Regions from separate parts of the Kocuria sp. NBRC 114282 genome, predicted to be linked through region 3. Evidence: riboswitches for the same ligand, from Rfam matches in the RefSeq annotation. Region 3 holds a riboswitch; each other region holds the start of a gene.
The links. Region 3 has a riboswitch for S-adenosylmethionine ahead of QSJ40_RS11370 (ABC transporter ATP-binding protein). Riboswitches for the same ligand answer to the same signal wherever they lie in the genome.
Positions count from the first base shown of each region.

Region 1: another riboswitch for S-adenosylmethionine. It lies ahead of QSJ40_RS00985 (cobalamin-independent methionine synthase II family protein); the one in region 3 lies ahead of QSJ40_RS11370 (ABC transporter ATP-binding protein).
Region 2: another riboswitch for S-adenosylmethionine. It lies ahead of QSJ40_RS10355 (MetQ/NlpA family ABC transporter substrate-binding protein); the one in region 3 lies ahead of QSJ40_RS11370 (ABC transporter ATP-binding protein).

Region 1 is NZ_BSQO01000001.1:204,130-207,396, reverse strand. It holds gene QSJ40_RS00990 (amino acid permease) at 1-1,196, shown strand, start outside; SAM riboswitch class I at 1,333-1,435, shown strand; gene QSJ40_RS00985 (cobalamin-independent methionine synthase II family protein) at 1,452-2,663, shown strand; gene QSJ40_RS00980 (cobalamin-independent methionine synthase II family protein) at 2,718-3,267, shown strand, end outside.
Region 2 is NZ_BSQO01000006.1:34,442-37,708, reverse strand. It holds gene QSJ40_RS10360 (methionine ABC transporter ATP-binding protein) at 1-568, opposite strand, end outside; gene QSJ40_RS10355 (MetQ/NlpA family ABC transporter substrate-binding protein) at 604-1,482, opposite strand; SAM riboswitch class IV at 1,582-1,694, opposite strand; gene dxr (1-deoxy-D-xylulose-5-phosphate reductoisomerase) at 1,797-3,071, opposite strand; gene QSJ40_RS10345 (GlsB/YeaQ/YmgE family stress response membrane protein) at 3,222-3,267, opposite strand, start outside.
Region 3 is NZ_BSQO01000008.1:41,989-45,255, reverse strand. It holds gene QSJ40_RS11375 (LLM class flavin-dependent oxidoreductase) at 1-1,315, opposite strand, end outside; SAM riboswitch class IV at 1,397-1,511, opposite strand; SAM riboswitch class I at 1,628-1,735, shown strand; gene QSJ40_RS11370 (ABC transporter ATP-binding protein) at 1,734-2,534, shown strand; gene QSJ40_RS11365 (aliphatic sulfonate ABC transporter substrate-binding protein) at 2,531-3,267, shown strand, end outside.

The sequences.
Region 1 (3,267 bases), on a different contig from region 3:
CCACCTCCGGCGCCTTCTCCGTCTATGCGGGCCGAGCCGTCAGCCCGGCCGCGGGCTTCGCCGTCGGCTGGCTGTGGTGGGTGCAGCTGATCATCGTGATCGCCGCCGAGGCCACCGCGGCCGCCCAGATCCTGGTCTCCGCCTGGCCCATCGCCCCGCAGTGGCTGCTCGCGCTGATCTTCATGATCATCTTCACCGCCATCAACCTCATCGGCGTGGGGCAGTTCGGCGAGTTCGAGTTCTGGTTCTCGCTGCTCAAGGTCGCCGCCGTCGTCGTCTTCCTGGTGATCGGCGGGCTGTTCGTGATCGGCCTGCTGCCCACGGCCGAGGCGCCCGGCCTGGCCAATCTCACCGCCCACGGCGGCTTCATGCCCAACGGCATCGGAGGCGTGGCCGCCGGCCTGCTGATCGTGGCCTTCGCCTTCGGCGGCATCGAGATCGTGGCCGTGGCGGCGGCCGAGACCGAGGACCCCGAGAAGAACGTGGGCCGGGCGATCCGCACCATCGTGTGGCGCATCCTGATCTTCTACATGGGCTCCGTGGCCATCATGGTCCTGGCCATGCCGTGGAACGACGAGAACCTGCTGGCCTCCCCGTTCGTGGCCGTGCTCAACACCGCGGGGCTTCCGGCCGTCGCCTCCATCATGGCGGTCGTGGTGACCGTCGCGCTGCTGTCGTCGCTGAACGCCAACCTGTACGGCGCCTCGCGGATGATCTTCTCGCTGTCCCACCGCAGCCTGGCACCGGTCGCGCTGAGCAGGACCAACCCCCGCGGCGTGCCGGTGGCCGCGGTGCTGGCCTCGGTGGCCTTCGGCTTCGTGACGGTCGGGCTGAACTACCTGTGGGCCGAGGAGATCCTGGGCATCCTGCTCAACATCGTGGGCTCCACCTTGATCGTCATCTGGACCATGACGATCGTCTCCCACCTGGTGCTGCGCCGCCGCGCCGAGCGCGAGGGCCGCGAGCTCGTGCTCAGGGCCTGGGGCTACCCGGTGCTGTCCTACGTGGCGCTGGCGGGCATGGTGGCCGTCGTGATCCTGGGCATGACGGTGCCCGGCGTGCGTCAGCAGATCCTGCTCACGGCGGGCCTGTTCGCTCTCCTGTGGATCATCGGCGCTGTGCTGGCCAAGCGGCGCGGCGTGACCCGCTTCCGCGCCCCGGAGGAGTTCGACGACCCGGCAGCGATGCCCCGCTGACCCTCCGTTCCCCCACCCCCCACCCCGCCGAGTGGATCCCCCGTTGCGCTGTTCGGGCGAACAGCGCAACTGGGGATCCACTCGGCGGCTTTCGTGGGTTGGGTGCGACGCCCGCGGCATGGCAGGATGATCGGCGTCACCATCACGAGCGACCGAGAGACCTTGGCTCGAAGACGTCGCAGCAACCATGCGGGGATCCGTCCCCAGCGCAGAGGTGCTCCCGCCAGGACCGATGGAAAGGACGTGCCTTCGCGCATGCTGAACACCGACCGCATCCAGACCACCCACGTGGGCTCCCTGCCCCGCACCCCCGAGCTGCTGGCCGCGAACGAGGCCTACCAGGCCGGCACGATCTCGTGGGAGGAGCTCGTGGCCACCATGCAGCAGGGCGTACGCGACATCGTCGCCCGGCAGTCCGAGATCGGCATCGACATCGTCAACGACGGCGAGTACGGCCACACCATGTCCAGCTCCGTGGACTACGGCGCCTGGTGGAACTACTCCTTCTCCCGCCTGGGCGGGCTGAGCCCCTCCGACGAGGACCGCTGGGACCCGAACGCCGGCGCCAGGCGCTCCTCGCCCGGCAATATCGTGCTGACGTCGTTCGCCGATCGCCGCGACCGCCAGCGCTTCGCCGAGGCCTACGCCGATCAGTCCTCCGGTATCCTCACCGCCCGCAAGCGGGTGGCCCAGCCCAAGATCACCGGGCCGCTGACCTACACCGGCCACGACGCCGTGCAGGCGGACATCGCGAACCTCCAGTCCGCGCTCGAGGGCTCCGGCGCCGAGAAGGGCTTCATCGCCGCGCTGTCCCCCGGCTCCTGCGCCCGAGTGAGCAACGAGTACTACGCCACCGATGAGGAGCTCGTCTACGCCTGCGCCGATGCCATGCGCGAGGAGTACCAGGCGATCGTCGACGCCGGGCTGATCGTGCAGATCGACGACCCCTCGATCGCCGAGTCGTGGGACCAGATCAACCCGGAGCCCTCGCTCGAGGACTACCGCTCCTTCATCCAGCTGCGGATCGAGGCGCTGAACCACGCGCTGCGCGGGCTGCCGCAGGAGCAGATCCGATTCCACCTGTGCTGGGGCTCCTGGCACGGCCCGCACACGACCGACCTGGAGCTCAAGCACCTGATCGAGCCCCTGCTGCAGATCGACGCCGGCGGCTACTCCTTCGAGGCGGCCTCCGCCCGTCACGGCCATGAGTGGCGCGAGTGGGCGGATGCCGGGCTGCCCGAGGACAAGGTCATCATCCCGGGCGTCGTCTCGCACTCCACCAACGTGGTCGAGCACCCGGAGCTGGTGGCCGAGCGCATCGAGCGCTTCGCCTCCGTCGTGGGCCGCGAGCGCGTCATCGCCTCGACCGACTGCGGGCTGGGCGGCCGTCTGCACCCGCAGATCGCCATGGCCAAGCTCGAGTCGCTGGCCGAGGGCGCGCAGATCGCCTCGAGCCGCCTCTTCTGACCCCTCTCCCCACCTCCGAGTGGATACCCATCTCACACAGAACGGAACCTCTTCATGCACCGCTCCGAGAACCGCATCCTCACCACCCACGCCGGCTCCCTGCCGCGCACCGATCAGCTCATCGAGGCCAACCGCGCCCGCACCGGCGGGCAGGACTACGACCAGCTGCTCACCGAGTCCGTCGTCGACGTCGTCCAGCGCCAGAAGAACCTGGGGATCGACGTCGTCAACGACGGCGAGTACGGCCATGCCATGTCCGAGGACACCGACTACGGCGCCTGGTGGCACTACATCTTCGACCGCCTCGACGGACTGGGCCCCGGCTCGGTCGATCTCTGGAACCAGCCGGCCGTGCGCTCCGAGCCGGGTCATGTGCGGCTCACGAGCTTCGGCGACCGTCGTGACCGGCAGCGCTTCCAGGACGCCTACACCGACCCCTCCAGCGGGATCTCGACAGGCAATCAGCCGCCGTTCCCCGAGTTCGTGGGCCCGATCCGCTATGTCGGCCAGGAGGCCGTCGCCCGGGACATCGCCAACCTCAAGCGCGCGCTGGAGACCACGGGCGCGTCCGAGGGCTACCTGGCTTCGCTCTCGCCGGGGTCGT
Region 2 (3,267 bases), on a different contig from region 3:
TGGACTCGTCGGCCAGCAGGATCTTGGGGTTGGCAGCCAGCGCCCGGGCGATGCCCACGCGCTGCTTCTGCCCGCCCGAGAGCTGCTCGGGGTAGTTGCCCGCCCGCTCAGAGAGCCCGACGAACTCGAGCAGCTCCTTCACGCGCGCCCTGCGATCGGCCGCCGACCAGCCCGCCTGCTTCAGCGGGTACTCGACGTTGCCGGCCACGGAGCGCGACGTGAACAGGTTGAACTGCTGGAAGATCATGCCGATGTCGCGACGGATCGGGGCCAGCTGATTCTCGGTGCGGCCGTCGACCCGGCGGCCGTCGACCTCGACGACGCCGGAGGTCACCGGCTCCAGGCCGTTGATCAGGCGCACGAGCGTGGACTTGCCGGCACCCGAGTAGCCGATCACGCCGAAGATCTCGCCTCGGCGGATGTCGAGGGTGACATCGTCGACTGCGGTCACGTCCCGCTTGGTCCTGCCCTTGCCCGTGGTGAAGGACTTGGTGACGCCGTCGAAGCGCACGATCGCCTCGGTCTCGGGCCCGGGCCGACGCCGCTGCGTGTCAGCGGCCTCGGCCACCGGCTCGCTGCCGGGGTGGAACTGCTCGGCCGGGGTCACTTCTGGAGGTCCTCCTCGTAATCGGAGAGGACCTGCTCCAGCTCCTCCTGCGAGAGGTCCATGGTCACCGCGGTGCCCTTGCTGTCCTCCTTCTCGGCCTCCTCGACCTCCGGGGTGTGGAAGAGATCGGCGACCTTGTGGAGGGTCTCGTCGTCCTTGTTGGCCTCGGTGGTGGCGAACAGGTTCACGTACGGACGGGCGTTCTCGTTCTCGGCGCCGTCGGAGGCCAGGGCCGAATCGGGATCGATGTCGCCGCGGGCCAGGAAGTCGTTGTTGATGACGGAGCCGGCCACGGAGTCCAGAGACAGCACGGTCTGCTCGGCCGAGACCGGGGTGACGGAGACCTTCGAGGCCTCGGTGTCGATGTCCGACTCGGTCGGGGCGGTGGTGTCCGAGGTGAACTCGACCAGGCCGTTGGCCTGCAGCAGCAGCAGCGCGCGCGACTGGTTGATCGAGTCGTTGGGGATGGCGATCTCGTCGCCGTCCTGGATGTCCTCGAGCGACTCGTACTTGTTGGAGTACAGGCCCAGCGGGTAGATCGAGGTCGAGGCGATCGGGGTGATGCTCTCCCCGGAGCTGTTGTTGTAGTCCGCCAGGTACGCGATGTGCTGGAACCAGTTCATGTCGACGTCGCCGGAGACGGTCGCCGGGTTGACCTGGCTGTACTCGGAGAGCTCGACCAGCTCGACGGTGATGCCCTCCTCCTCGGCCTTCTCCACGAGGGCCTCGTTCACGGGGGTGGTGCCGACGACGCCGATCTTGATGACCCCGTCGTCGTAGGGGGCCTCATCGGAGTCGCCGCCGCCGCCGCAGCCGGCGAGGGTCAGGCCGAGGACTGTGGTCATGGCCAGGGCGGAGAGACGGTGTGCGCGCATGGGAGGGGTTGCCTTTCGTTCAGCGAGCTGTCCGATCCCATCGGGGTGACCGGCGGCGCTGAACGTCAGGCGTGCGCATCGATGCTGCGCACGAACCCAAATCCGTGCTTGCCGCGGTGCGGAACCGGAGCCGGATGGTCATCTGGGGCACCCCACCACGGTGAGAGGGTTGCCGTCCGGCCAGCCAGAGCTTCGCGCCGGATCTCGTCATCCGGCGCAGATCCTAGCATCTGAGTCCGGTGCGGGCGAGCCCCCCACGAGGCCTGGCACGGGCTCTGGCTCAGGCACCGACTGCACGTCGGCCGCGTCCCGGCTCATCGACGCCTCTGCCTCACCAGCTCATCAGCGCGGGAGCGAGCCCAGGCCTCGGCTGCCAGCACCGATTCGAGGCTCAGCTCGTCGACGGGCTCATGCTCCCGCACGACTTCGGCCACGAGCTCGACGATCTCCAGGAAGCGCAGGCGCCCGGCGTGGAAGGCCAGGACCGCCTGCTCGTTCGCGGCGTTGAACACGGCAGGGCCGGTGGGCCCTGAAGCCGCCGCCTCCTTGAGCAGACGCACCGCTGGGAAGGCCTCCTCATCCAGCGGCTCGAAGCTCCAGATCGCCGCCTGAGTCCAGTCGCACGGCGAGGCGGCGCCCGGGACCCGATGCGGCCAGCCGAGGCCCAGCGCGATCGGCAGGCGCATGTCCGGCGGGGAGGCCTGAGCCATGGTGGAGCCGTCCACGAACTGCACCATCGAGTGCACGACGGACTGCGGGTGCACCACCACGTCGATGCGCTCCAAGGGGATGTCGAAGAGCAGGTGGGCCTCGAGGACCTCGAGGGCCTTGTTGACCATGGTCGAGGAGTTCGTGGTCACCATCAGCCCCATGTCCCAGGTGGGATGGGCCAGGGCGTCCTGCGGGCGCACGTCCCGCAGGGAATCGCGCGAGCGCCCGCGGAAGGGTCCGCCGGAGGCCGTCAGCACGAGCCGATCGACCTCTGCCGACGCGCCGCTGCGCAGCGCCTGGGCCAGGGCTGAGTGCTCGGAGTCCACGGGGATCAGCGGGTCGTCGTGCGGGGAGGCCTGCGCGGCCCGGCGCACCAGCTCACCGCCGGCGATCAGCGACTCCTTGTTGGCCAGGGCCAGCAGCTTGCCGGCCTCCAGGGCGGCAAGGGTGGGGGCCAGCCCGATCGAGCCGGTGATGCCGTTGAGGACGAGATCGGCCTCCGGCGCTCGCGCCGCCTGCACGGCGGCCTTCGATCCCGCGAGGATCTGCGGGGAATAGTCCTCCCCCAGCGCCAGGACCCGCGAGGCGATCATGCGCTCGAGCAGCGCCGCGTCCTGGACATCGCCGGACGTCGCCACGAGCGGGGCCCGGGTCTCGACGGCCTGCTCCGCGAGCAGCTCGAGGTTCGACGAGCCGGCCGCCAGGGCCACCACCCGGAATGGGGCCTGCTGATCGGCCGACGCCGCGGCGGTGCGCACGACGTCGAGCGCCTGCGTGCCGATGGAGCCGGTCGAGCCCAGGATGCAGATGCGGCGCTGGGACTCGGCCCACAGGGGAGCCTCGGGGGCGGGACGCTGTTCGCTGGAGATCTCGGACATGGCTCCAGTATGCCGACCTGCCTCCAGCGCTGCCGGAGCGCGTTGGACGCGCCCCCCTTCCGCGCACGCCCCCTGGCCCGGAGGAGACGAAGCGCCCCGCCCCTCTCGACGAGGGACGGGGCGCTTGCAGGTGCTGCGGAACGCGTCGGCTCAGCGCTCGACGGCACCGCCGCGGCTGCCCTTGGTGAGGGCGCCG
Region 3 (3,267 bases):
CGGCGCCGTAGACGTTCTCGCGCAGGGTGGGCCCGTCGTAGTCCGTGCGGTAGCGGCCGCGCTTCTGCAGCTCCGGGACCACGTGCTCCACGAAGTCCTCGAACGAGCCCGGGGACACGTGGTAGGCCAGGTTGATCCCGTCCAGCCCGCCCTCGTCGATCCAGGTCTCGAGCTGATCGGCCACGGTCTGCGGGGAGCCCACGACCACGTCGCCCATGCCGCCGATCGCGCAGTGGCGGGCGATCTCCTCGCGGGTCCACTGCTTGGCCCCGTCCTGCATGGTGAACGGAGTGAGGAAGGACTGGATGGCCTCGGTCTTGACATAGTTCAGGACCTCGTCCTCCTGGAACTTGGACAGATCCAGCCCGGACCAGCCGCCGATGATGGCCTGCGAGGCCTCCAGGCTGGCATAGCTCTGGTACTCGCGGTACTTGGCCTGGGCCTTCTCGTCGGTCTCGTCGACCACGACGGAGAGCATCGCGTAGATCTTCACGTCGTTCCGATCGCGCCCCTCGGCCTCGACCTTGTCGCGGATCCGGTCGGTCATGTGCCGGGTGAGGTCCGGGCGCAGGGCGCCGATGAACACGGCCTCTGCGTGCTTGCCGGCGAAGGCCTGACCGCGCGAGGACGCTCCGGCCTGGAAGATCAGCGGCGTGCGCTGCGGGCTGGGCTCGGTGAGCGCCGCACCAGGCACCGTGAAGTGCTTGCCCTGGTGCTGGATCGGGTGGACCTTGGCCGGATCGGCGTAGATCCCGCGCTCCACGTCCTTCACGACGGCGTCGTCCTCCCAGGAGCCCTCCCACAGCTTGTAGCAGACGTCGAGGAACTCCTCGGCGAGCTCGTAGCGCTCGTCGTGCTCGATCTGCGTGGGCAGGCCCTGGTTCTCGGCGGCCGAGGGCAGGTAGGAGGTCACCACGTTGAAGCCCACGCGCCCGCGGGTCAGATGATCCAGCGTCGCGTACTTGCGGGCCAGCGTGTACGGCTGCTCGTAGGTGACCGCACTGGTCACGCCGAAGCCGAGGTTCTTCGTCACCGCGGCCATGGCGGAGATCTGCATGAACGGATCGTTGACCGGGACCTGCGCGCCGCCGGCGATCGAGGGGGCGGCCGAGTTGCGGTAGATGTCGTAGATGCCGACCACATCGGCCAGGAACAGGGCGTCGAAGCGGCCCCGCTCGAGCACCTGGGCCAGGTTCGTCCAGTACTCGATCGTGTTGTATTCCGTGGCCCGCGAGCGCGGGTGGCGCCACAGCCCGAAGCTCTGGTGATCCACGCAGGTCATGTCGAAGGCGTTCAGGGAGATCCGCTTGGCCATAGAAGGCTGCTCCTGAGAAGACAGACCCGCGCCCCGTGCGCCGCTCATGCCGCGGCCAACCTGCGGGTCCAGCGCGTGCGTGCGCCGTACTTGCCGCACGCGGTCTAGCGAGCGGCCCGATCCTCACCTGGGGCACCCCGCTACGGGAGAGGGTTGCCGTCCGGCCAGCCAGGGCTGTGGGCCGGAACTCTTGATCGTGTGAGCGTCATCCTATGCACACCTGAGGCGACGGTGCGAAGCCCGTGCCGCGCGTTGCCCCGCTCGTCCTCCGATTTGCTGTCTCCCCGGACCAGGGCATTGAATGACCCCCGGTTCCCATCCGGAGCGGTACGAGAGACCTGGCTCGTCGACGCCGCAGCAACCAGTGCCGTCCATCCGCGGCACGAGGTGCTAATGCCAGGACCGATGGAGTGATGTGATGATCTCTGCACCCCCGTCCGCCCTGAGCACGGTCGATGCCGCCGCCCTGACCTTCGACCGGGTCGGCAAGTCCTTCCCGTCTTCCGGGGGCCGCCGGCGCGACGTCCTGGCCGATGTCAGCTTCGAGGTCCGCCCCGGGGAGATCGTCTCCGTGCTGGGCCCGTCGGGCTGCGGCAAGTCCACCCTGCTGCGCGCGGTGGCCGGTCTCGGCACGGCCACGGCCGGCCGGGTCCTGATCGACGACGCGCCCGTGCGCGGCCTGGACCCCCGCTGTGCGGTGGGCTTCCAGGAGCCGCGGCTGCTGCCGTGGCGCACCGTGGCCCGCAACGTGGCGCTCGGACTGCCGCGCGGCGTGCGCGGCCGCGAGGCCGAGCAGCGGGTGGCCCACCTGCTCGAGCTGGTCGGGCTGTCCAGGCATGCGGAGGATCGCCCGTCGGAGATCTCCGGAGGCATGGCGCAGCGGGCCTCGCTGGCTCGGGCGCTGGCGCGCAACCCGCAGGTGCTGCTGCTCGACGAGCCGTTCGGCGCGCTCGACGCACTGACGCGCCTGAAGATGCAGGACCTGCTGCTGGAGATCCACGCCGCCGATCCCACGACGGTCCTGCTGGTCACCCACGACGTCGAGGAGGCCCTGGTGCTCTCCGACCGCGTGGTCGTGCTCGGGACGCCGCCGGAGGGCGGGCCGGCGGGCATCCAGGAGATCCTCACGGTGGACTCGCCCCGCCCGCGCCACCGCGATGATCCCGAGCTGACGGGTGCCCGCAGGCACCTGCTCGGCCTGCTGGGCGTGGAGGCATGAGCGGGCTGACGCGTCGTCGCCTGCTGGGCCTGGCCGCCGTCGGGGCCGCCGCCGCGCCCCTGTCCGGGTGCGTCATGGAGGGCGAGGGCCCGGGCCGCGGCATGGCCTCCGGCTCGGACACCGAGATCTACCTGGACTACGCGACCTACAACCCGCTGTCGCTGATCATCCGCGAGAAGGGCTGGCTGGAGACCGTCGCCGCCGAGGGCGGCCAGGAGGTCCACTGGACGTTCTCGGCCGGGTCCAACAAGGCCAACGAGTTCCTGCGCGGCGGGGCGATCGACATCGGCTCGACCGCGGGCTCGGCCGCGCTGCTGGCGCGCACCAACCGCTCCCCCATCCGCGCGATCGACATCTGCTCCCAGCCGGAGTGGGCAGCACTCGTGCGCACCGCGGACTCGCCCCTGCGCTCGGTCGAGGATCTGCGCGGCAGGTCGGTGGCGGCCACCAAGGGCACGGATCCCTACTTCTTCCTGCTGCAGGCGCTATCAGCGGCGGATATGGGCTTCGACGAGACCACCGTGGTCAACCTCCAGCACGCCGACGGCCGCTCCGCCCTGACCAGCGGGCAGGTGGACGCCTGGTCCGGGCTCGACCCGATCATGGCCGGCGCCGAGCAGGACGGGGCGGTGCTGTTCCAGCGCGACCTGGCCTTCAACACCTACTGCTTCCTCAACGCTCGCGAGCTGTTCCTGGAGATCAACCCGCGCGGGGCCCAGATGGTCGTGGACGT